DNA from 3 places in the Nonomuraea sp. NPDC050404 genome. Region 3 is predicted to be linked to each of the others. Evidence: riboswitches for the same ligand, from Rfam matches in the RefSeq annotation. Region 3 holds a riboswitch; each other region holds the start of a gene.
What was found. A riboswitch is a leader RNA that binds a small molecule or an ion and turns the genes downstream of it on or off. The one in region 3 is predicted to bind cobalamin.
Positions count from the first base shown of each region.

Region 1: another riboswitch for cobalamin. It lies ahead of AB0I81_RS00145 (hypothetical protein); the one in region 3 lies ahead of cobN (cobaltochelatase subunit CobN).
Region 2: another riboswitch for cobalamin. It lies ahead of AB0I81_RS33080 (iron ABC transporter permease); the one in region 3 lies ahead of cobN (cobaltochelatase subunit CobN).

Region 1 covers NZ_JBFAKB010000001.1:28,463-34,922, reverse strand. The annotation lists gene metE (5-methyltetrahydropteroyltriglutamate--homocysteine S-methyltransferase) at 1-1,929, opposite strand, end outside; cobalamin riboswitch at 2,065-2,275, opposite strand; cobalamin riboswitch at 2,344-2,464, shown strand; gene AB0I81_RS00150 ((2Fe-2S)-binding protein) at 2,545-2,721, shown strand; adenosylcobalamin (AdoCbl) riboswitch at 2,846-2,988, shown strand; gene AB0I81_RS00145 (hypothetical protein) at 3,090-6,008, shown strand; gene AB0I81_RS00140 (hypothetical protein) at 6,005-6,460, shown strand, end outside.
Region 2 covers NZ_JBFAKB010000013.1:52,063-58,522, forward strand. The annotation lists gene AB0I81_RS33065 (response regulator transcription factor) at 1-619, shown strand, start outside; gene AB0I81_RS33070 (hypothetical protein) at 632-1,123, opposite strand; partial or broken gene AB0I81_RS33075 (ABC transporter permease) at 1,322-1,594, opposite strand; cobalamin riboswitch at 1,644-1,810, shown strand; gene AB0I81_RS33080 (iron ABC transporter permease) at 1,850-2,908, shown strand; gene AB0I81_RS33085 (ABC transporter ATP-binding protein) at 2,929-3,708, shown strand; gene AB0I81_RS33090 (ABC transporter substrate-binding protein) at 3,792-4,790, shown strand; gene AB0I81_RS33095 (hypothetical protein) at 5,037-5,363, shown strand; gene AB0I81_RS33100 (GTP-binding protein) at 5,471-6,460, opposite strand, start outside.
Region 3 covers NZ_JBFAKB010000020.1:95,728-102,187, reverse strand. The annotation lists gene AB0I81_RS42710 (precorrin-8X methylmutase) at 1-199, opposite strand, end outside; gene cobG (precorrin-3B synthase) at 335-1,588, opposite strand; cobalamin riboswitch at 1,627-1,784, shown strand; gene cobN (cobaltochelatase subunit CobN) at 1,955-5,626, shown strand; gene AB0I81_RS42695 (cobyrinate a,c-diamide synthase) at 5,581-6,460, opposite strand, start outside.

The DNA.
Region 1 (6,460 bases), on a different contig from region 3:
CTGCGTCTCCGGCCGCACCACGGCCGTGGCCAGCCGGAACGCCTCCGTAGCCCAGGCCAGGTAGGCGGGCCGGTCGGCGGCGCATAGTGGCAGCGTCTCGCGCAGTGCGGGCTCGTCCACCTGGATCACGCCCGTGCCGGCCGCCTCCAGGTCGGCGACCTCGTCGCGCAGGGCGAGGGCGACCTGGCGGGCGGTGTCGGCCAGCGGCTGGTCGTCGCGGACGAACGACCAGGCCAGCATGGTGACCGGGCCGGTCAGCATGCCCTTGACCGGGCGGCTGGTCTGCGACTGGGCATAGCCGGTCCAGCGCAGCGTCATCGGTTCGGGGCGGGAGATGTCGCCGGCCAGGATGGGCGGGCGCACGTACCGGCTGCCGTAGGACTGGACCCAGCCCTGCTGGGTGGCGACGTAGCCGTCGAGCTGCTCGGCGAAGTACTGCACCATGTCGTTGCGCTCGGGCTCGCCGTGCACCAGCACGTCCAGGCCGGCCTCCTCCTGGAAGGCGAGCACCGTGCGGATCTCCGCCTCCATGCGCTGGTCGTAGGCGGCCTGGTCGATGCGGCCGGCCCGCAGGTCGGCGCGGGCCGCGCGCAGCTCCGCGGTCTGCGGGAACGAGCCGATCGTGGTCGTGGGCACCGGCGGCAGGCCCAGCCGGGCGCGCTGGGCCTCGGCGCGCTCGGCGTAGGGCTGGGCGCGGCGGGTGTCGGTAGTGGTGACGGCCTCGGCGCGGGCCCGTACCGACGGGACACGGGTGAGCGGGGAGGTGGCGCGCGCCTGCAGGGCGGCCTGGTTGGCCGCCAGCTCGGCCGAGATGTCCGCGCCGGCGAGGCCGCGGGCGAGGGTGACGATCTCGGCGCTCTTCTGGCGGGCGAAGGCCAGCCAGCGGGCGACCTCGGGGTTGAGGCCGGTCTCGAGTTCGGCGTCGTAGGGGACGTGTAGCAGCGAGCAGGAGGCGGCCACGTCCACCCGGCCGGCGAGGTCGCGCAGTGCGGTGAGCGTGCTCAGCGACCTGGCCAGGTCGTTGATCCAGATGTTGCGGCCGTTCACCACACCGGCGATCAGCCGCTTGCCGGGCAGGCCGCCGATGGCTTTCAGCTCCGCTGCCGTGGTAGCGGTGAAGTCGAGCCCGAGCCCGTCAATGGGCGCGCCGGCCAGCACCGGCAGGGCCTCGCCCGGCCGGTCGAAGTAGGTGGCGACGAGGAGCTTGGGCCGTTGGGTCAGCTCGCCGAGGTGCCGGTAGGCGGCAGCGGCGGCGTCCAGTACGGCCTGCGGCTGGTCCTGCACGAGGGCGGGCTCGTCGAGCTGGACCCAGGTGGCTCCGGCGGACCAGAGCGTGGCCAGCACCTCGGCGTAGACGGGCAGCAGCCGCTCCAGCAGGCTGAGCGGCTCGAAACCGGGATCGACACCTGGCGCGGGTTTGGCCAGCAGGAGGTAGGTGACCGGGCCGACCAGGACGGGGCGCGCCTCCAGGTTCAAGGTGAAGGCTTCACGCAGTTCGCCGAGTTGTTTGGCGGGGTCGGCGGTGAACGTGGTGTCGGGGCCGAGTTCGGGCACCAGGTAGTGGTAGTTGGTGTCGAACCACTTGGTCATCTCCAGTGGCGCGATGTCCTGGGTGCCGCGCGCCATGGCGAAGTAGCCGTCGAGCGCGTCGGTGGCGACCGCGGCGCGGTGCCGCTCGGGGATGGCGCCGACCATGACGGTGGTGTCCAGCATGTGGTCGTACAGCGAGAAGTCGCCGGTGGGCACCTCGGCGACACCGGCGTCGGTCAGGCGGCGCCAGTTGTCGCGGCGCAGCGTCTCGGCCACCGAGCTCAGTTCGGCCGCGCTGACGCGCCCGGCCCAGTAGCCCTCGACGGCCTTCTTCAGCTCCCGGTCCGGTCCTTGACGCGGGTAGCCGTACACGGTGGGAGTGGCGGAGATATCGGCCACGGAACTCTCCTTCGCGAGTCACGAGAGACCTCGGCGGATTCCCGGGAGCGAAGGCGCGACCACAGCGCGGACACGAAGACATGCCCGTGGGTCCGCCCGGCCCGCCCTCGAGGCCGTCGACGTCGCCGCGCGCGGAGGTCGCGCGCGGGCAGTGGCAGGTCTTCGGACTCGTGGGCGCCCTGCTTGTTCCTAGTGGCCGTCGCTTCCCCGGGCCGCTGGGGGCCGAGTGCTGGTGACGGCGGTCGTTCCCACTCACCGCTGCGGGGCAGTCCCGGATTCCCACCGGGTTCCCTCTTGCGACGCGCCTGCCTGGCGGACAGGGCGAACCGACTGCAAAGGCCACCCTAGAGCGCGGACGCCTCTTACGCGACAACGGGTCCGGATGGCGGGACACTCCCGGTTTCGCCGGTCACGCGACCGGGCAGCTCTGCCTGTGGCCAACTGCATCATGCAGGCGACGGCGGAACGGGGAAGCCGGTGTGATTCCGGCGCGGTCCCGCCACTGCGAGCACGCGCCGACCGACTGTGACGAGCCGGGCGGGACGGAGTGGCGCCCGCTGCCGGAGCTGTTGACGGGCTCTCGTGGGCTAGCGGCGAAGATCGACGAAGTGGCGTGTGACCGGCGAACTCGCCGAACCCGCGCCGGGTCACCCGTTCTTCGTGCGGCGCGGTTGCTGCCTCTACTACCTGCTCCCCGACGGCGGCAAGTGCGGCGACTGCGCGCTCATTCCCGATCGGGCACGCCGGGAACAGTGGGCGCGGATCGTCGGAGAGCGCGGTGACACCCTATGAGTGACACCGTCAGAAGAATAATGCCGCCATTTATCCGCGCTCCGACGTATCACGAAATCTGCCGGACATCGGATGACCCCTTGTCGGATTCGAGGCTTGTTGTTACGATTCAACCCGTTTAACCCTAAGTGAATATTGTCGTCCGCAGCGAGGAAGCCGGTCAAAGTCCGGCACTGTCGCGCAACCGTAGGTCACCAAAGGTGACAAGTCGGGTCCATCCTGCGGACGAGTTATGTCAGACCACTGTCGCGAGTAGCAGAGGTGGACACGGTTGGCCGGCGGGTCCATATCGTCCTCTCCTTGCTGTTCGCGCAAAAGGACGAGGCGTGGATCACACCTTTCCTGGACATTGGCGGTCGACTGTCGCGGTGCTGTCCGCTGTAGCCGGCATCGTGGCGGCAACGATGGTGTTCGGCCCTGTCACGGCCGCTTCGGCTGCTGATGCGGAGGCCGCGCGCAACAGCGCGCGCTGGCTGTCCCGTCAACTCGGCGCCGACGGGACATTACAGAACCCGCTCGGCGGGGCGTTACCCGATCACGGACTCATGATCGACACCTTGTACGCCCTGCGAGCCGCGGGGGAGGGCGAACTCGCCGAACCCATCGTCCGGTACCTGGACGACGAGCGGCATGCCAGCGACTACTTCACCTGGGACGGCCTGGTGCCCGGCATGGGCTACGACGCGGTGATCGTCGGCGGGGCCACGGCCAAGGTGCTGGTGGCCGCCCAGGTCGCCGGACGGGACCCGCGCAACTTCGGCGGCCACGACATGGTCGCGGAGACCCAGGGCGCGATCATGCGGTCGGGTCCGGACAAGGGGCGCGTCAGCGACTACTCCAAGAACCCCGACCTGGCGGACTCGGTCTCGAACAACGCCAACGTGTTCGGGCAGGCCCTCGGCGTGATCGGGCTGGCGGGCGTCGGCGAGAACGACAGGCCGGCCATCGACACACTGATAGGGCAGCAGTGCTCGGAAGGCTACTTCCGGATCTTCTTCGGCTATATCCCGACCGATGAGACCGGCGACCATGTCACGTCGAACGGCACCAAGGTCTCGACGTGTGACGAGGGCAAGCCGTTCGGCCAGTCCGCGCCGGACGGCGACGCCACGGGCATGGCCCTGTCGGCGCTGCTGGCCGCGCGGCACGCGGGTGCGACCGGGCTGGATGGGCCGATCGACGCGGCCGTGTCCTGGTTGAAGGCGAACCAGAAGCCCGGAGGCGGATGGGGAGGCGGCGTCAGCACGGAGGCGCCCAACACCAACAGCACCGGACTCATCGTGCAGGCGCTCGTGGATGCGGGCGGCGCCGACGACGCGGTGCAACGCGGTACCGCTTACCTTGAGTCCGCCCAGGCGACGGCCACGGCGGACGGGGACAGCGCACTCGGCGACCAGATCGGCGCGATCGCCTACACGCCGGAGGAGTACCAGGCCGCGAGGACCGGTGGCATCGTCGGGCTCGACACGTGGATCCGGGCGGGTGCCCAGGCCACGCTCGGACTCGCCCGGATCGGCTTCCACGACCTTTCGCAGGGCAGGGTCCCACCTCCGGGCGAAGACCCGGGAACCAGCCCTTCCCCTACGGTCACCCCCACGGTGAGCCCGACTGACAACCCCACGGCGAGCCCATCCCCAAACCCGACAGTGACGACCACCGTCACCTCAACGACCACGTATTCGACGACCACCACGATCACCACGACCACGACCGCGACAGCGACAGCGACCGCGACAGCAACGTCCCGGCCGAACGCGACACCCACCCGGAAAACTTCGGCGAAGCCGGTCGCCAGGCCCAGGGCGACGAGCAGGACGACTCCCAGACCGAAACCGCGGTCCGCTCCGACACCGCGAAGACCGGATTCCGGTCCGGCGGCCGGCGACGACCCGAGCGGCGACACGACGCTGCCCGGCACGGACTCCGGCCCTTCGATGCCGCCGCAGGGCCAGTCCGTGCCCGCCACCGCCGGCCCGGCCGGACGGTTGGGCGCCTACCTGGCCGGTCGGCTCGTGGACGGCGACCACGTCGAGGTCACCAAGGACGGCGAGACGTACGTCGACTACGACGCGAGCGCGGACCTCGTGCTCGCGTTACGCGCCTTGGGCGAGCAGCCGGAGGCCGTCACCCGGGCGTCGTTGTTCCTGCTCCAGCCGGATTCGATCCAGGCCTACGCCTACGGCGCGCCGTATGAGCAGGGGCCCGCGGCCTATGCCGAGCCGCTGGCGAAACTGCAGATCATCGCCCGGTTCCTCCAGACCGAGCCGGCCGCGCCCGCCGGCCTCGCGACGACCGCCGATCGGCTCAAGGCCAGCCTTGCCCAGCTCAGGACGGCGCAGGGCCGGTTCGTCGACCGTGGCGTCTATGGCGATGGGGACGGCCTGGTCCGCAGGCAGGCGTGGGCCGTCCTCGCGATCACCGCGGGCGGGGCTCCCGGTGAGACCACGGCTTCGCTTGAGGCGCTCCTCCAGAGCCAATGCTCCGACGGTTCGTTCCCGGCGGACCTCAACACCAAGGACTGCGCGACCGGAGACCTGGCCGCGACCGCCGCCGCGATCACCGCGCTGAGCGGCGAACCTCGCAGCACCCCTGCCGCCGCGGGCCAGGCGCCGGCCGCGCCCGTCGCGTTCCAGATCAAGCCCTCTGTGAGCAACTCCCCGGCGGGCTGGTCACAACGTCACCGTACCGCCCTGGAGAACGCCGCCGCGGTGCTCGCCTCCCGTACCTCCGGCGACGGTCTGGTGCGGTCGGGCGGCCAGGTCGACGTGGCGCTGAGCGCGGCCGTCGCCGGGGGCCGCCGGGCTGTGGGCCTCGACGCGGGCGACACCACCCGGGCGCTCGGCGCGCTGCTCCTGCCCGACGGCGGGTTCGGCACGTCCGGAGCCGCGAGCAACCTGACAGCGAGCAACCTGACAGCGAGCATCGCCGGCGTTCCCGGAGCCGGAAGCGACCTGACGGTGAGCATCGCCGGCGCTCCCGGATTGGCGGAGCGCTCCTGGCTGAGCGCTCCCGGTTCGCCGGTGACGATCGGCCTGTATCTGAAGGAGCAGGAGTCGGCCGCGCGTCGCAGCCCGGCCGAGGATACGTGGCCGATGTGGCCCCTGTTCGCGCTCGGCGCGATCGTGGCCGCCGCCGGGCTCGGCTACGCCGGCCGCCGGATCGCTTCTCGCAAGACGGCGCCCGCAGGAGCGGGCCCCCTCGAACACGACCTACCGGCCACAAGCCCGCTCGCGACCAAACGCCTGACCCGGACCCCACCCCGTCGTCCTGAAGGGACCACCACGTGAAAAGGACTTCTGCCGGACTCTGCGGCCTCGTCTTATCCGCCGCGTTCACGGTGGCCGTGCAGACACCGGCGCACGCCGCCGGTTATGACGGCATCTGCACCGGCGCCGACGCCCTGAGCGGCGTCACCGTCGTCATCGACTTCCAGGAACTGGACGGCAATGGCGGCGCCCCCGCGCCGACACTCACCCGCTGCTCCCCGAACCCCACGCCGGGTACCCAGCGCACCGGCATTCAAGCCCTCCAGGACGCCGGAATCAGCGTGGCGGGTGTCGCGCAGTGGGGCCTGGCGTTCGTGTGCCGGCTGCAGGGCCGCCCCTCGGCTGCCGAATCGATCCCGATCTCCAGCAACCCGAACTACCGCGAGGCGTGCGTCGTCACCCCTCCCGGCGCCGCCTACTGGTCGTACTGGAACGCCACGGGCACCGGCACGACCTGGACGTACAGCAGCTAC
Region 2 (6,460 bases), on a different contig from region 3:
CCACCCGATGTTCCGCCAAGGGCTGCGGCACGTCCTGGACACCGATCCCGGCTTGCGGGTGGCCGGGGAGGCGGGCGATCTGGCCACGGCGTACGAGCTGGTCCGGCAGTTGCGCCCCCAGGTGGTGCTGATGGATCTCTGCCTGCCCGACGGCTCCGGCATCGAGGCCACGCGCCGCCTCACCACCGACGCCGACGCCGCTCCGGCTGTGCTGGTGCTGACGATGTCCGACACCGACGACACGGTCGTGGCGGCCCTGCGCGCCGGAGCGCGCGGCTATCTGGTCAAGGACGCCGGCGCCGAGGACATCCTGCGCGCCGTGCACACGGTCGCCCGTGGTGGCGCGAGCCTGGGCCCGCGTACCGCCGAACGGTTGTCGGCGTTCTTCACGGCGGTGCACTCCGTCCCCTGCCGGGAGGCCTTCCCCACGCTGACCGCCAGGGAGCGGGAGATCCTCGATCTGCTGGCCCGCGGCTTCGACAACCGCCGCATCGCGCGCGCCCTGGTGCTGTCGGAGAAGACGATCCGCAACAACGTCTCCAGACTGCTGGACAAACTCCACGTCCCCAACCGCGCCCAGGCGGCGATCCGGGCGCGCGAGGCCGGCCTGGGCGGGTGAAAGGGCGGCGGCTCAGACGAAGGGCGTACACGCGGTGACGGTACGGCCTCCGTAGCTGAAGTCGGCGCAGCCGCGCGACGGCGGGGTCACCGCCCGGTTGTGCGAGCGCATGTCCTGGTGCCGGACGTTGGAGAAGTTCACCGAGTTGAAGCGGACGCCGTCCTTGCGCTCGACGTAGACGTCGGCCGACCAGGTGGCGGTGCGGCTCTTCTTGAACGACGTCCAGACCCAGAGCTGGGCGTACTCGGTCGCGCCGCAGTCGTAGTCGTTGACGGTGGCGGCGCGTACCCCGTCGGCGTACAGCGACTTGGCGCCGACTTTGACGCAGCCGCGCCGAGCCTGCTCCTCGGCCGCCTGCTCCTCGGCCGCCTGCTCCTCGGCCGCCTGTGACGCGGTGGCCTGTGACGCGGTGGCCTGTGAGGCGGTGCTGATCAGGCCGCCGGCCAGCATGGCGACGGCGACGGTGAACGCGGCAGCGGTGCGGCTGACGGGTGATGCGGACATGGTGATCTCCTCGGTGTCGATGGCGCGGGGCCGGTGTCCGGTCCCGCTGGACACGTCCCACTGTCAGCCGCACGCCGTCCCGGGCGGCAGGGCAGAAAGGCCCGGCCCTGTCCCGGCTCCTCCCGGGACAACGAGGCGCAGTCGATTGACCCCATCGAAGGAGGGCATAGCGGTCTCAGGATGGTCGGTCCGGGCAGGTCAGACGGTCCGCAGTGCCTCGGTGGGTCGCATGCGGGCCGCGCGCATGGCGGGAAGCAGCCCGGCGATGGCGCCGATGGCGATGGCCGCGCCCAGCCCGCCCGCCCAGGCCGGCGGCGGCACCACCGTGGCCCAGCCCTTGATATGGGCATAGATCGTGGTGGCCAGAACCCCCAAGGCCGTCCCGGCGGCACCGCCGAGCGTGGCCGGCAGGATCGCCTCCGACAGGAACTGCAGGCGGATGTCCCCTCTGGTCGCGCCGAGGGATCGCCGCCCGCCGAATTCACATCCCCCTGCGCGTGAGCAGCTTTGTCGCCTCTGTTATAACTTGTGCCGAGTCAGGCACGGGAATCCGGTGCGAATCCGGAGCTGTCGCGCAGCGGTGAGGGTGACTGGCGAGGTAGGAGACCACTGGGCCGCCAGGCCTGGGAAGGGACCTCGTCGGAGTGAACCCGAGTCCGAAAACCTCCTGACTCGCATGTCGCCGTACCGGCTTCGCGATTGAGCCGCAGACGAAAGCAGTCGGGTATGCCACGTCTTCCCACGACCCCGGACGGTCGTGTGCCTTTCGCCGCTCTGCTCGTGACCCTCGTCCTCGCCACCGCGGCCAGCGCCGTCGTCTCTCTCGCCTTCGGATCGGAGCCGTTGCGGCTGGGTGGCGTCCTCGACGTGCTGGGGACCCGGCTGACCGGCTCGCCGGCCCCGGACCGGATCTACGACACGATCGTGTGGGATCTGCGTGGACCCCGGGTACTGATGGCACTGATCGTCGGCGCGGGGCTGGCGCTGGCCGGCGCCTGCATGCAGACGCTCGTGCGCAACTCCCTGGCCGACCCCTATCTCCTGGGCGTCTCGGCGGGCGCCGGTGTCGGGGCGACGGCGGTGATCGTGCTGGGGGTGCTCGGCGGCCTGGGCGTCTGGGCCCTGTCCTTGGGGGCGCTGGCGGGGGCGTTGCTGGCCGCGGTGCTGGTGTTCGGGGTGTCGGCGGCGCAGGGCGGGCTGACCCCGCTGCGACTGGTCCTCACCGGGGTGGTGATGTCGGCGGCGTTCTCCTCGCTCTCCAGTTTCCTGGTGTTCTTCACCGACGACCCGAACGCGACCCAGTCGGTGCTGTTCTGGCTGCTGGGCAGCCTGTCGGGGGCGGCGTGGCCGCAGATCATGCCACCGCTGCTCGTGGTCGTCGCGTCGGGCGCGGTCGCGATGGGCGTCCATGCCTGGCTGGATGCCCTCGGCGCCGGGGCGGACGTGGCGGCGGGGCTGGGTGTGCCGGTGCGGGGCCTGCGGATCGGGTTGTTCGCGTTGACGTCCGTCCTGGTCGGCGTCCTGGTCGCGGTGTCCGGGGGGATCGGTTTCGTGGGCCTGGTCGTCCCGCATCTGGCCAGGCTGCTGGTGGGTGCCCGGCATCGGGTCGTGCTGCCGGTGGCGGCGCTCGGCGGCGCGTTGTTCATGGTGTGGGTGGATGTGGTGGCGCGGGTGCTCGTCCGTCCGCAGGAGATCCCCCTCGGCGTGGTGACCGGGCTGGTCGGAGCTCCGATCTTCCTCGTCCTGCTCGGCCGCCGCCATTACACCTTCACCGGCGGCCGGTGATGCGGCTGCGGTGCCGCGGCGTGCGGTGTGAGGTCGCGGGGCGCACCATCCTGTCGGATGTCGATCTCGACGTGGCGTACGGGCGGATGCTCGCGATCGTCGGAGTGAACGGCAGCGGCAAGACGACGTTGATCAGAGCGTTGACCGGCCTGAGCCGGCCGGCGGCCGGCCAGGTCACGATCGGCGGACAGAACGTCGCCGACCTGCGTGCCCGGCGGCGGGCCGCGCTCATCGCGTACGTCGCCCAGGAGGAAACCCCTTCCGAGGACCTGCTGGTGGGCGAGATGGTGGCGCTGGGCAGGATTCCGCACCGCCCGCCCTGGGCGCTGGGCGGGCGGTCCGAGCGCCGGATCGTGCTGGACGCGCTGGCCGCCGTCGGTCTCGCCGAGGTCGTCGACCGGCGGTGCGGCCGGCTCTCGGGGGGCGAGCGGCGCAGGGTCATGCTCGCGCGTGCCCTGGCCCAGCGATCGGAGCTGCTGGTCCTCGACGAGCCGACCAACCACCTCGACATCCGCCACCAGGTCCAGCTGCTGCGGACCGTACGCCGCCTCGGCAGGACCGTGGTGGCCGCCGTCCACGACCTGTCCTTGGCCGCCACCTGCTTCGACGAGGTCGCGGTGCTGCACGCGGGCACCGTGCTGACCGTGGACACGCCTTGGCGCGCGCTCACGCCCGACGTGGTGCGGAAGGTCTACGGCGTCCCTGCCGCGCATGTCACCGACCCGGCCACCGGACGGACGCATCTCGTCCTCGGGGACGGCTTCGATCCGGATGACCCCACCAGGAAGGCATCACCATGACGCAGAATCCCGCTGAATCCGTTCGTCACCGGCCACGGCCCGCCATGAGCCCGCTCTCCGCCCGTATGTGCAGAATTCTCGCCATGCCCGCCGTTCTCGCGCTCATGGCGACCGGCTGTGCCGGCGGCGGCCAGGCAGCCGGCACCGCGACCGGCAAGGCGGCCGCCTCCACCGTGACCGTCGCGTCCTGCGGCAAGGACGTGCGGTTCCCCGCCGGTGGGCAGCGGGTCTACGTGGACGCCTGGCGTGGACTGCTGTCGATGACGCTGGCGATCGGCGCTCAGGACCGCATCGCCGGGTACGGCACCTACGACGGTGACCAGCGGCTGCTGCGTGCCGTCCACGGAGACGCGGTGATCGACGGTCTTCCTCGGGCGCGCAAGGGCGACGCGACGGTCGAAGCCGTGGTCGCGTCGGGCGCGAACGTCATGGTCACGGCGGCCGGTCAGGTGGCCGACGCGGCGTCGAACCGGCAGATCGCCGTGTACGCCTCGGCCGACACCTGCCCGGCACTCGTTGACGGAGGCACCGCGTCCAGCTGGGACACCCTGTACGGCGACCTGAGCAACCTGGGCAAGATCACCGATCATCGGCAGGACGCCGACACGGCGATCAACGCCATCAAGAAGCGGCTCGCCGCCCTCGAAGCGGCACCCCAGGCGGCCACGCCTCCCACGGTCTTCCTCTTCGACCGCGGCGACAAGAACGTCTACTCCAGCGGGTCGGCGGGCCCGGTGGACCGGATCATCTCCGCCGCGGGGGGCCGCAACGCGCTCCGCACTCTGAAGACGTCTTGGACGAGCGTGTCGTGGGAGAAACTCGTTTCCTCTCGGCCCGACTTCATCGCGTTCTCGGACTACCCGGGACAGACGGTGGCCCAGAAGATCCAGGTGCTGAAGAGCAACCCGGCGACCAAGGACCTGCCCGCGGTCAAGGAGGGACGCTTCCTCAGCCTCCCCGTGGTGACCTGGGTGAGCAGCCCGCTGAACGCCGACGCGGCCGAGCATCTCCGCAAGTCGCTGGAGAAGTGGAAGCTGGTTCCCGCGAGCGACCTCGAACCGGCACATGCTCTGGAGCCCTGAGCCGCAGGACAGCCTGGCGAGCCAGGTTGTGCACAGCAGGTCGCGGGCCACCCGTTCCCGTGCTGCTCCTGGCGGGCGTCGCCTGATATGCGCGCGTTCCCGCGACTGGCGCTAGTGTCGAGATCAGGTTCTCGCGAGAGTTGTCGCTCGCGGTCTTGCGTCATGTGTGAAGTCGGAGGTGATCACGGTGCACCCGGTGTAGCGACGGCCCCAGCCCGGGGCGTCACGGAGCCGAAAGGTGACCGTATGAGCAAGACCGACAAGACCCGGCCCTGGTGGGTGCGGATGGCCGACGCGCCACTGACAACCTGCGTGCCCGTACATGATCATCGTTTCGAGCCGTGCACCCTGCCGGACGAGATCACCATCGACAGCGCGAACTGGCGCCGGAGCGGCTGTTACTGGGGCCTGCCCGGTTACCACGTGCTCGTCCGCAAATCCAAGGGTGGGCACCGGGAGTGGACCTACATGTGCCGCGAGGAGCGCCGCCGCAGCCGTCGTCGGGCGCGCCGTGAGCTGCGCGCCTATGACCTCACCGACCAGCGCGGAGCCTTCGTCGCCCACCTGGATTGATCCTGCGACCTTGTTTCGTGGGTGCCCGCGATCCCTCGGGCACCCACGAACGTCCTCTGCCATGCGCCCGCTCCGGGGCGCGGTGAACAGTCCTTGCCGATTCGTGTTTATACGACCTCGTCGACATCGAGGATCAGGGCGAACGGATTGTCGTACGCGCTCCAGACGTCCGAACCGGCCACCGCTTCCTCCCGGGTGAGCAGGCACGAGTCGAGCAGGTCATGGATGCGTTCGCGATCGAGGTCGGGACCGACGAAGGCAAGGTGCTGAACGCGGTCACCCATGATCGGATTCCAGTCGAGGGCGGCGGCAGCGCGTCGAGCCGGCGAGACCGCGTCCCAGGCCGCGGCCGGCGACGCCGCCAGCCACCGCCCCGCATCCCACACCGAGATCTCCCCCGCCACCCCGTCCCAGCCGAGCAGCCGCTCATGACGGCTGGCCAGCCAGAACCGGCCCCGGCTGCGCACCGACCAGGCCGCCAACAGCTCCGCGGCGTGGAACAGGCGCAGCGGATGCAAGGGGCGTAGCCGATGCCAGACGACCGTGGTCACCTCGCCGGTACGGCACTCGCACGGCAGCCGGGCCGTGGCGGGATCGACCCGATCGGCCAGTTCCCGCGTGCACAGCGCCGGACCGCTCACCACCGGCAGGCCGTCGCACCAGTGGTGAATCGGGGTGCAGAAAGTGAGATGTCTGAGCACCGCCGCCGACAACTCCACGTCCTCGGCGTCCCCGCCCGCCAGGACGAGGTCCGTGGCGTATTCGATCTGCCGGGCGAGGACCTCGGCCACATGCCGCTCGTCGGCCCCGGCCGAGGCGGGATCCACGCGATCGCCGCGGGCGATGTCGATCGGCAGGTGCCGGGCGTCCACCGCGGTGACCACGGCGGTCAGGCGCAGGGCGCTCCGGACGGCGTCCCGGTCGATCAGCTCGGCGACGGGGCGAGGTTCCGCATGGGCGCCCAGGTCCACCACCAGCACTGTGGCGGCGGGCGCGTGCCGTACGAGCCGCCGCAGCAGTTCGTGCCCTTCCTCCGCCGGTCGCCGGATCGCCAGAGATCCGGGGTGTTCGGCGAGCAGCCGGTCGACGGTGAGCGT
Region 3 (6,460 bases):
CGAGAGCCTCACGAGCCCGTACGACCACGCCGGGTGACCAGGCCAGGTCGGTGACCAGGTCGGTCATGCCACAGGAGTGGATCATCCGCACCGCGACCTGGGCCACGTCGGGCGGCAGGCCCGTGAGGTCGGTCTCGGCGCGGATGGTCGCGAACGAGCGCCGGTAGATCTCGGCGCCGTCGCGGATGTAGTCGGTCACTGGTGCCCTTCTCGTTGGCCGCGGCTCTCGTCGGCCGCCGCCGATGGCGGTTGTCATCGGGGTTCTCGCCGGTGGCTGTTCTCGGTCGCCGGCGTCATCGGGTTTCCCGCCGGTGGCTGTCCTCGGCTGCTGGTGTCATGGGGTTTCCTGCCGGTAGCCGTCGCCGGTGGCGATCATCTGGACGACCTGGCCGCGTGGCAGGCCGCAACGCCGTTCGCAACCGGCCCAGTGGACGGGTGTCCCGGGGGCCCGGTCCTGGTCCTCGACCCAGCGGCGCGCGTCGGCCCGCACGTCCGCCAGCGCCTTCGCACAACCTGGGCTTCCGGTGCAGGACGTGACCCCGGCCCAGGGGGAGTCGGGGTCGGTGATGAGGCCGGCGTCGGTGAGCGTGCGTTCCGCGCGGTCCGCGTCGGCGGGCGACAGGTCCAGCACCACCGCCGTCCGCCACGGGGTGAGCCGCACGACGGGACCGCAGCCGGCGAGGGCCCGCGCCTGACCGGGGGACAACCTGCCCAGCGGCACCAGCACCTCCAGCGCCACCCGCCCGTCCTGCTGCACCACCCGCCCGGCACGCGGCCGGGCCGGGCCGCTCACCCGCCCGCCCGAGCCGGCCCCGGTAGCCGCGCCGATGCCCAGGCGGGCGGTGATGCGGGCGGGGCCGTTGTCGAGCTCGTGGATGCGCCAGGCCGCGGCCTCGCCGTCGGGCGCGTCGGCGTGGCGCTCGTCGAGGAACGCCTCGGCGGCTGCCAGCATCAGCGCGACCGCCGCGTCCGCCCGCGTGACGAGCCCGGTGTCCTCCCCGGCCAGGAGCAACCGTCCCTGCCCAGCCGGGGAGGAGAGGTCCGCAGTACCGGCCGTGGAGGCGACACCCACAGCGCCGGCCGGGGAGGCGAGGTCCGCAGCGCCGGCCGCGAAGGTGACGTCCGCGCCGAGGGGGGTCGTGTCCCCCGTGCCGTCGTCCAGGGCGAACAGGAAGCGTCCCGGCAACTCGGCCAGCCGAGGGCGCGAGCACAGCCCCGCGTCGAGCGCCTCCACGAGCGGCTGCACGTCCAGCGTGCCCCCGGCCTCGCGCCCGCTCAGTGGCGAGGCGACGATGTTACGCACCCGTTCGTGGGCGGCCGACGGCAGCAGCCCGGCGGCGGCCATCCGGGTGGCGAAGGCGGCGGGCGAGCGCAGCCCCCGCACCTGTACGTTGGCCCGCGAGGTCAACTCGATCACCCCGGAACCGAGCGAATCCGCGCAGGCCGCGAGCTCGCGGAGCTGGGAGGTGGTCACCGCGCCGCCCGGAAGCCGGATCCGCGCCAGGGCGCCGTCGGCGGCCTCGTGCACCTGCAGCGCGCCCGGACAGGCGTCGGGACGCACGCGTACGGAAAGGTCACCTTTGGCCACGAAGAGGATGGTAACGCCAGTTTTGCGGAGGCCGCTCTTGCCGTAGTCTCCTGGTAGACGATGGCTGAGTGAGGAAGCCGGTGCGAAACCGGCGCGGTCCCGCCACTGTGACCGGGGAGCGAACCCCACCGCAGGCCACTGCCCGGCAACGGGTGGGAAGGCCGGGGTGAGCGCTGATCCGGGAGCCAGGAGACTCCTGCCGTCGCGTCACCCGCGACCGGGGCGAGGACCCCGAGGGAGGAATGCGCCTTGCCTGGCGACAGCCACACCGTTCCGCTGCCCTCCGACGAGAGCACGGGCTCCGATGAGAGCTCACGCTCCGACGAGAGCCTGCGCCCCGGCGAGAGCTCACGCTCCGACGAGAGCCTGCGCTCCGGCGAGGGTTCGGACGGGCGTACCGTTCTGCTGCTTTCGACGTCCGACACCGACCTGCTGAGCGCTCGCGCGAGCGCACCCGGATACCGGCTGGGCAACCCCGCCAGGCTGGGCCCGGAGGACCTGCCCGCGCTGCTCGAAGGCGTCGACCTGGTCGTCGTGCGCCTGCTCGGCGGCCGTCGCGCCTGGGAGGAGGGGCTCGACGCGCTGCTGGCCGGCCCGCGCCCGGTCGTGGTGCTGGGCGGGGAGCAGGCGCCGGACGCCGAGCTGATGGAGCTGTCCACGGTCAGTTCGGGCGTCTGCGCGCAGGCCCACGCCTACCTGGCGCACGGCGGGCCCGCCAACCTGACCGAGTTGCACGCCTTCCTGTCCGACACCGTGCTGCTGACCGGGCACGGGTTCGCGCCGCCCGTACAGGCTCCGTCGTGGGGGCCGCTGGAGCGGGAGGCCAGGTCCGGCGGCGGGCCGGTGGTGGGCGTCCTGTACTACCGCGCACATCACATGGCGGGCAACACCGCGTTCGTCGAGGCGCTCTGCACGGCCGTCGAGGACGCGGGCGGCCGGGCGCTGCCGATCTTCTGCTCGTCGCTGCGCACCGCCGAGCCCGAACTGCTCGACGCACTGCGTGCCGCCGACGCGCTGGTGGTGACGGTGCTGGCGGCCGGGGGCGCGCGCCCCGCCACCGCCGGCGCGGGCGGCGACGACGAGGCGTGGGACGTGGGCGCGCTGGCCGCGCTCGACGTGCCCATCCTGCAAGGGCTCTGCCTGACCACCAGCAGGCAGGCGTGGGAGGAGAACGACGACGGCCTGTCGCCGCTGGACGCCGCCTCCCAGGTGGCCATCCCCGAGTTCGACGGGCGCATCATCACGGTGCCGTTCTCGTTCAAGGAGATCGACGAGGACGGGCTGACCGTCTACGCCGCCGACCCCGAGCGGGCGGCCCGGGTGGCGGGCATCGCGGTACGGCACGGCCTGCTGCGCCACGTCCCGCCCGCCGAGCGGCGCCTGGTCGTGATGTTGTCGGCGTACCCGACCAAGCACTCCCGCATCGGCAACGCCGTCGGCCTGGACACCCCCGTCAGCACCGTACGGCTGCTGGCCAGGCTCGCCGAGGCCGGCTACGACCTGGGCGACGGCTTCCCCGGCGTGGCCGGGCAGGACGGCGACGCGCTCATCCACGCGCTGATCGCCGCCGGCGGCCAGGACCAGGACTGGCTGACCGAGGAGCACCTGGCGGGCAATCCGGTACGGATCTCCGCCGCCTCCTACGAGAGCTGGTACCGGACGCTGCCGGAGGACCTGCGCGCCGGGATGGAGCGGCACTGGGGGCCGCCGCCCGGCGAGCTGTTCGTGCACGAGGGCGACATCGTGCTGGCCGCGCTGCGCGCCGGGAACGTGGTCGTGATGGTGCAGCCGCCGCGCGGCTTCGGCGAGAACCCGATCGCCATCTACCACGACCCCGACCTGCCGCCCAGCCACCACTACCTGGCCGCCTACCGCTGGTTGTCGGCCGAGTTCGGCGCGCACGCGATGGTGCACGTCGGCAAGCACGGCAACCTGGAGTGGCTGCCGGGCAAGGCGGCGGGCATGTCGGCCGCGTGCGCCACCGACGCGGCGATCGGCGACCTGCCGCTGGTCTACCCGTTCCTGGTCAACGACCCGGGGGAGGGTACGCAGGCCAAGCGGCGGGCGCACGCCGTGCTGGTGGACCACATGGTGCCGCCGATGGCCCGCGCCGAGACGTACGGCGACATCGCCCGGCTGGAACAACTCCTCGACGAGCACGCCACGATCGCCGCCATGGACCCGGCCAAGCTGCCCGCCATCCGCGCGCAGATCTGGACGCTGATCCAGGCCGCCCGGCTCGACCACGACCTGGGGCTGGCCGACCGGCCGCACGACAGCGAGTTCGACGACTTCATCCTGCACGTGGACGGCTGGTTGTGCGAGGTGAAGGACGCGCAGATCCGCGACGGGCTGCATGTCCTCGGGCAGGCGCCGTCCGGGCAGGTGCGGGTGGACCTCGTGCTGGCCATGTTGCGGGCCCGGCAGTTGTGGGCGGGCCGCGAGACGCTGCCCGGCCTGCGCGAGGCCCTCGGCCTGGCCGAGGACGGCACGGCGGGGCTGGGGGAGGTGGACAGGGCCGAGGCGCTGGCCCGCGCTCTGGCGGCGGGCATGGAGGAACGCGACTGGGCGGCGGACGCGGCGGCCGGGGTGGCCAGGGCAGTGCTCGGCGAATCCCACGAGGATCGCGAGGTTCTCAGCGAACCCCGCGAGGATCGCGAGGGGCAGGGGGAACCTCACGACGAGCGGGTGGACCTGGTCACGCGCATCCTCACCTTCGCCGCCACTGAGATGGTGCCGCGCCTGGCCCGTACCACCGACGAACTCGACCACCTCCTGCACGCCCTGGACGGCGGCTTCGTCCCGGCAGGGCCGAGCGGATCGCCCCTGCGCGGCCTGGTCAACGTGCTGCCGACGGGCCGCAACTTCTACTCCGTGGACCCCAGGGCGGTGCCCAGCAGACTGGCCTGGGAGACCGGGCAGGCGATGGCCGAGTCGCTGCTGGAGCGCTACCGGGCCGACACGGGGGAGTGGCCGCGTTCGGTGGGGCTGTCCGTCTGGGGCACCAGTGCCATGCGCACGGCGGGCGACGACGTGGCCGAGGTGCTCGCGCTGCTCGGTGTCCGCCCCGAATGGGACGAGGCGTCCCGCCGGGTCACCCGCCTGGAGCCGATCCCGCTCGCCGAGCTGGCCAGGCCCAGGATCGACGTGACGGTACGCATCAGCGGCTTCTTCCGCGACGCCTTCCCGCACGTGGTGGCGATGCTGGACGACGCCGTACGCCTGGTCGCCGGCCTGGACGAGCCGCACGAGGACAACTACGTCCGTGCCCACGTCGCCGCGACCGCCGGTGACGAGCGCCGGGCCACCATGCGGATCTTCGGTTCGGCGCCCGGCGCGTACGGTGCCGGGCTGCTGCCGCTGATCGACAACCGGAGCTGGCGCGACGACGCTGACCTGGCCGAGGTGTACGCGGTGTGGGGCGGCTTCGCCTACGGCCGCGACCTGGACGGCGTGGCCGCGCGCCCGCAGATGGAGGACGCCTACCGCCGGATCGCGGTGGCCGCCAAGAACGTGGACAGCCGCGAGCACGACATCGCCGACTCCGACGACTACTTCCAGTACCACGGCGGCATGGTCGCCACCGTCCGCGCCCTCACCGGCAAGGCCCCGGCCGCCTACATCGGCGACAGCACCCGCCCGGACGCCGTACGTACCAGGACGTTGTCGGAGGAGACCTCACGGATCTTCCGCGCCAGGGTCGTCAACCCGCGCTGGCTGGCCGCGATGCGGCGGCACGGCTACAAGGGCGCGTTCGAGCTGGCCGCGACCGTGGACTACCTGTTCGGTTACGACGCGACCACCGGCGTGGTGGCCGACTGGATGTACGACAAGCTGACCGAGACGTACGTGCTGGACCCCGAGAACCAGGCGTTCATGGCCGAGTCCAACCCGTGGGCGCTGCACGGGATGGCCGAACGCCTCCTTGAGGCGGCCGAGCGCGGCATGTGGGAGCACCCCGACCCCGACGTGCTGCGCGGGCTGCGGGAGGTCTACCTCAAGACGGAAGGCGATCTGGAGGACGACACCAGCCGCTGAGCCGTCTCGGGCCTGCCCGCCCAGTGCAGGTGCAGGTACGAGGCCGTCACCAGGGCGTCGCCGTACCCGTCCGAGCCGCCGTCCCAGCGGAACAGCGGCCCGGACCGGTAGGCGACGGTGGTCCGGTGGAACTCGTGGCCCCGGTAGCGCTCGCCCGGCCTGGTCAGCGGCGAGTGGCCGACCGCGACGGCCTCCCGGTAGCCGAGCGTGAGCCGGGAGGTCATCGACGCGCGTCCCGGCACGCGCCCGCACATGGGCCGGCCGTCCAGCTCTTCGCACAGGTACAGCAATCCGGCGCATTCCGCCGCGATCGGCCCGGCGAAGGCCGCCACCTCGGCGCGCAGCGGCTCGTTCGCGGCCAGTTCCGCGGCGTACACCTCGGGGAAGCCGCCGCCGATCACGAGCCCGCCGGTGCCTTCCGGCAGGCGTTCGTCGCGCAGCGGGTCGAAGGTCACGACCTCCGCGCCGGCCGCGCGCAGCAACTCCACGTGCTCGGCGTACCCGAACGTGAACGCCGCCCCACCCGCCACCGCCACCACCGGCCGCTCCACCTGAACCGGCCGCTCCTCTGGGTGCCAGGGGGTCGCGTCGAGTGGGGGAGCCGGGTTGGTCGGGTCCCAGGGGGTGCCGTCGAGCGGGGGAGCCGAGGCGGCCAGTCGCAGCAGGGCGTCGAGGTCGCAGGAGCGGGACACCAGCGCGGCCAGCCGCTCCACCGCCGCCACCGCCTCGCCCTTCCGCTCGGCCGCCGGCACCAGCCCCAGATGCCGGGACGGCGTGACCACGGCCTCGTCCCGCCGGATCGCCCCCAGCACCGGCACGCCCGCCTCGGCCAGC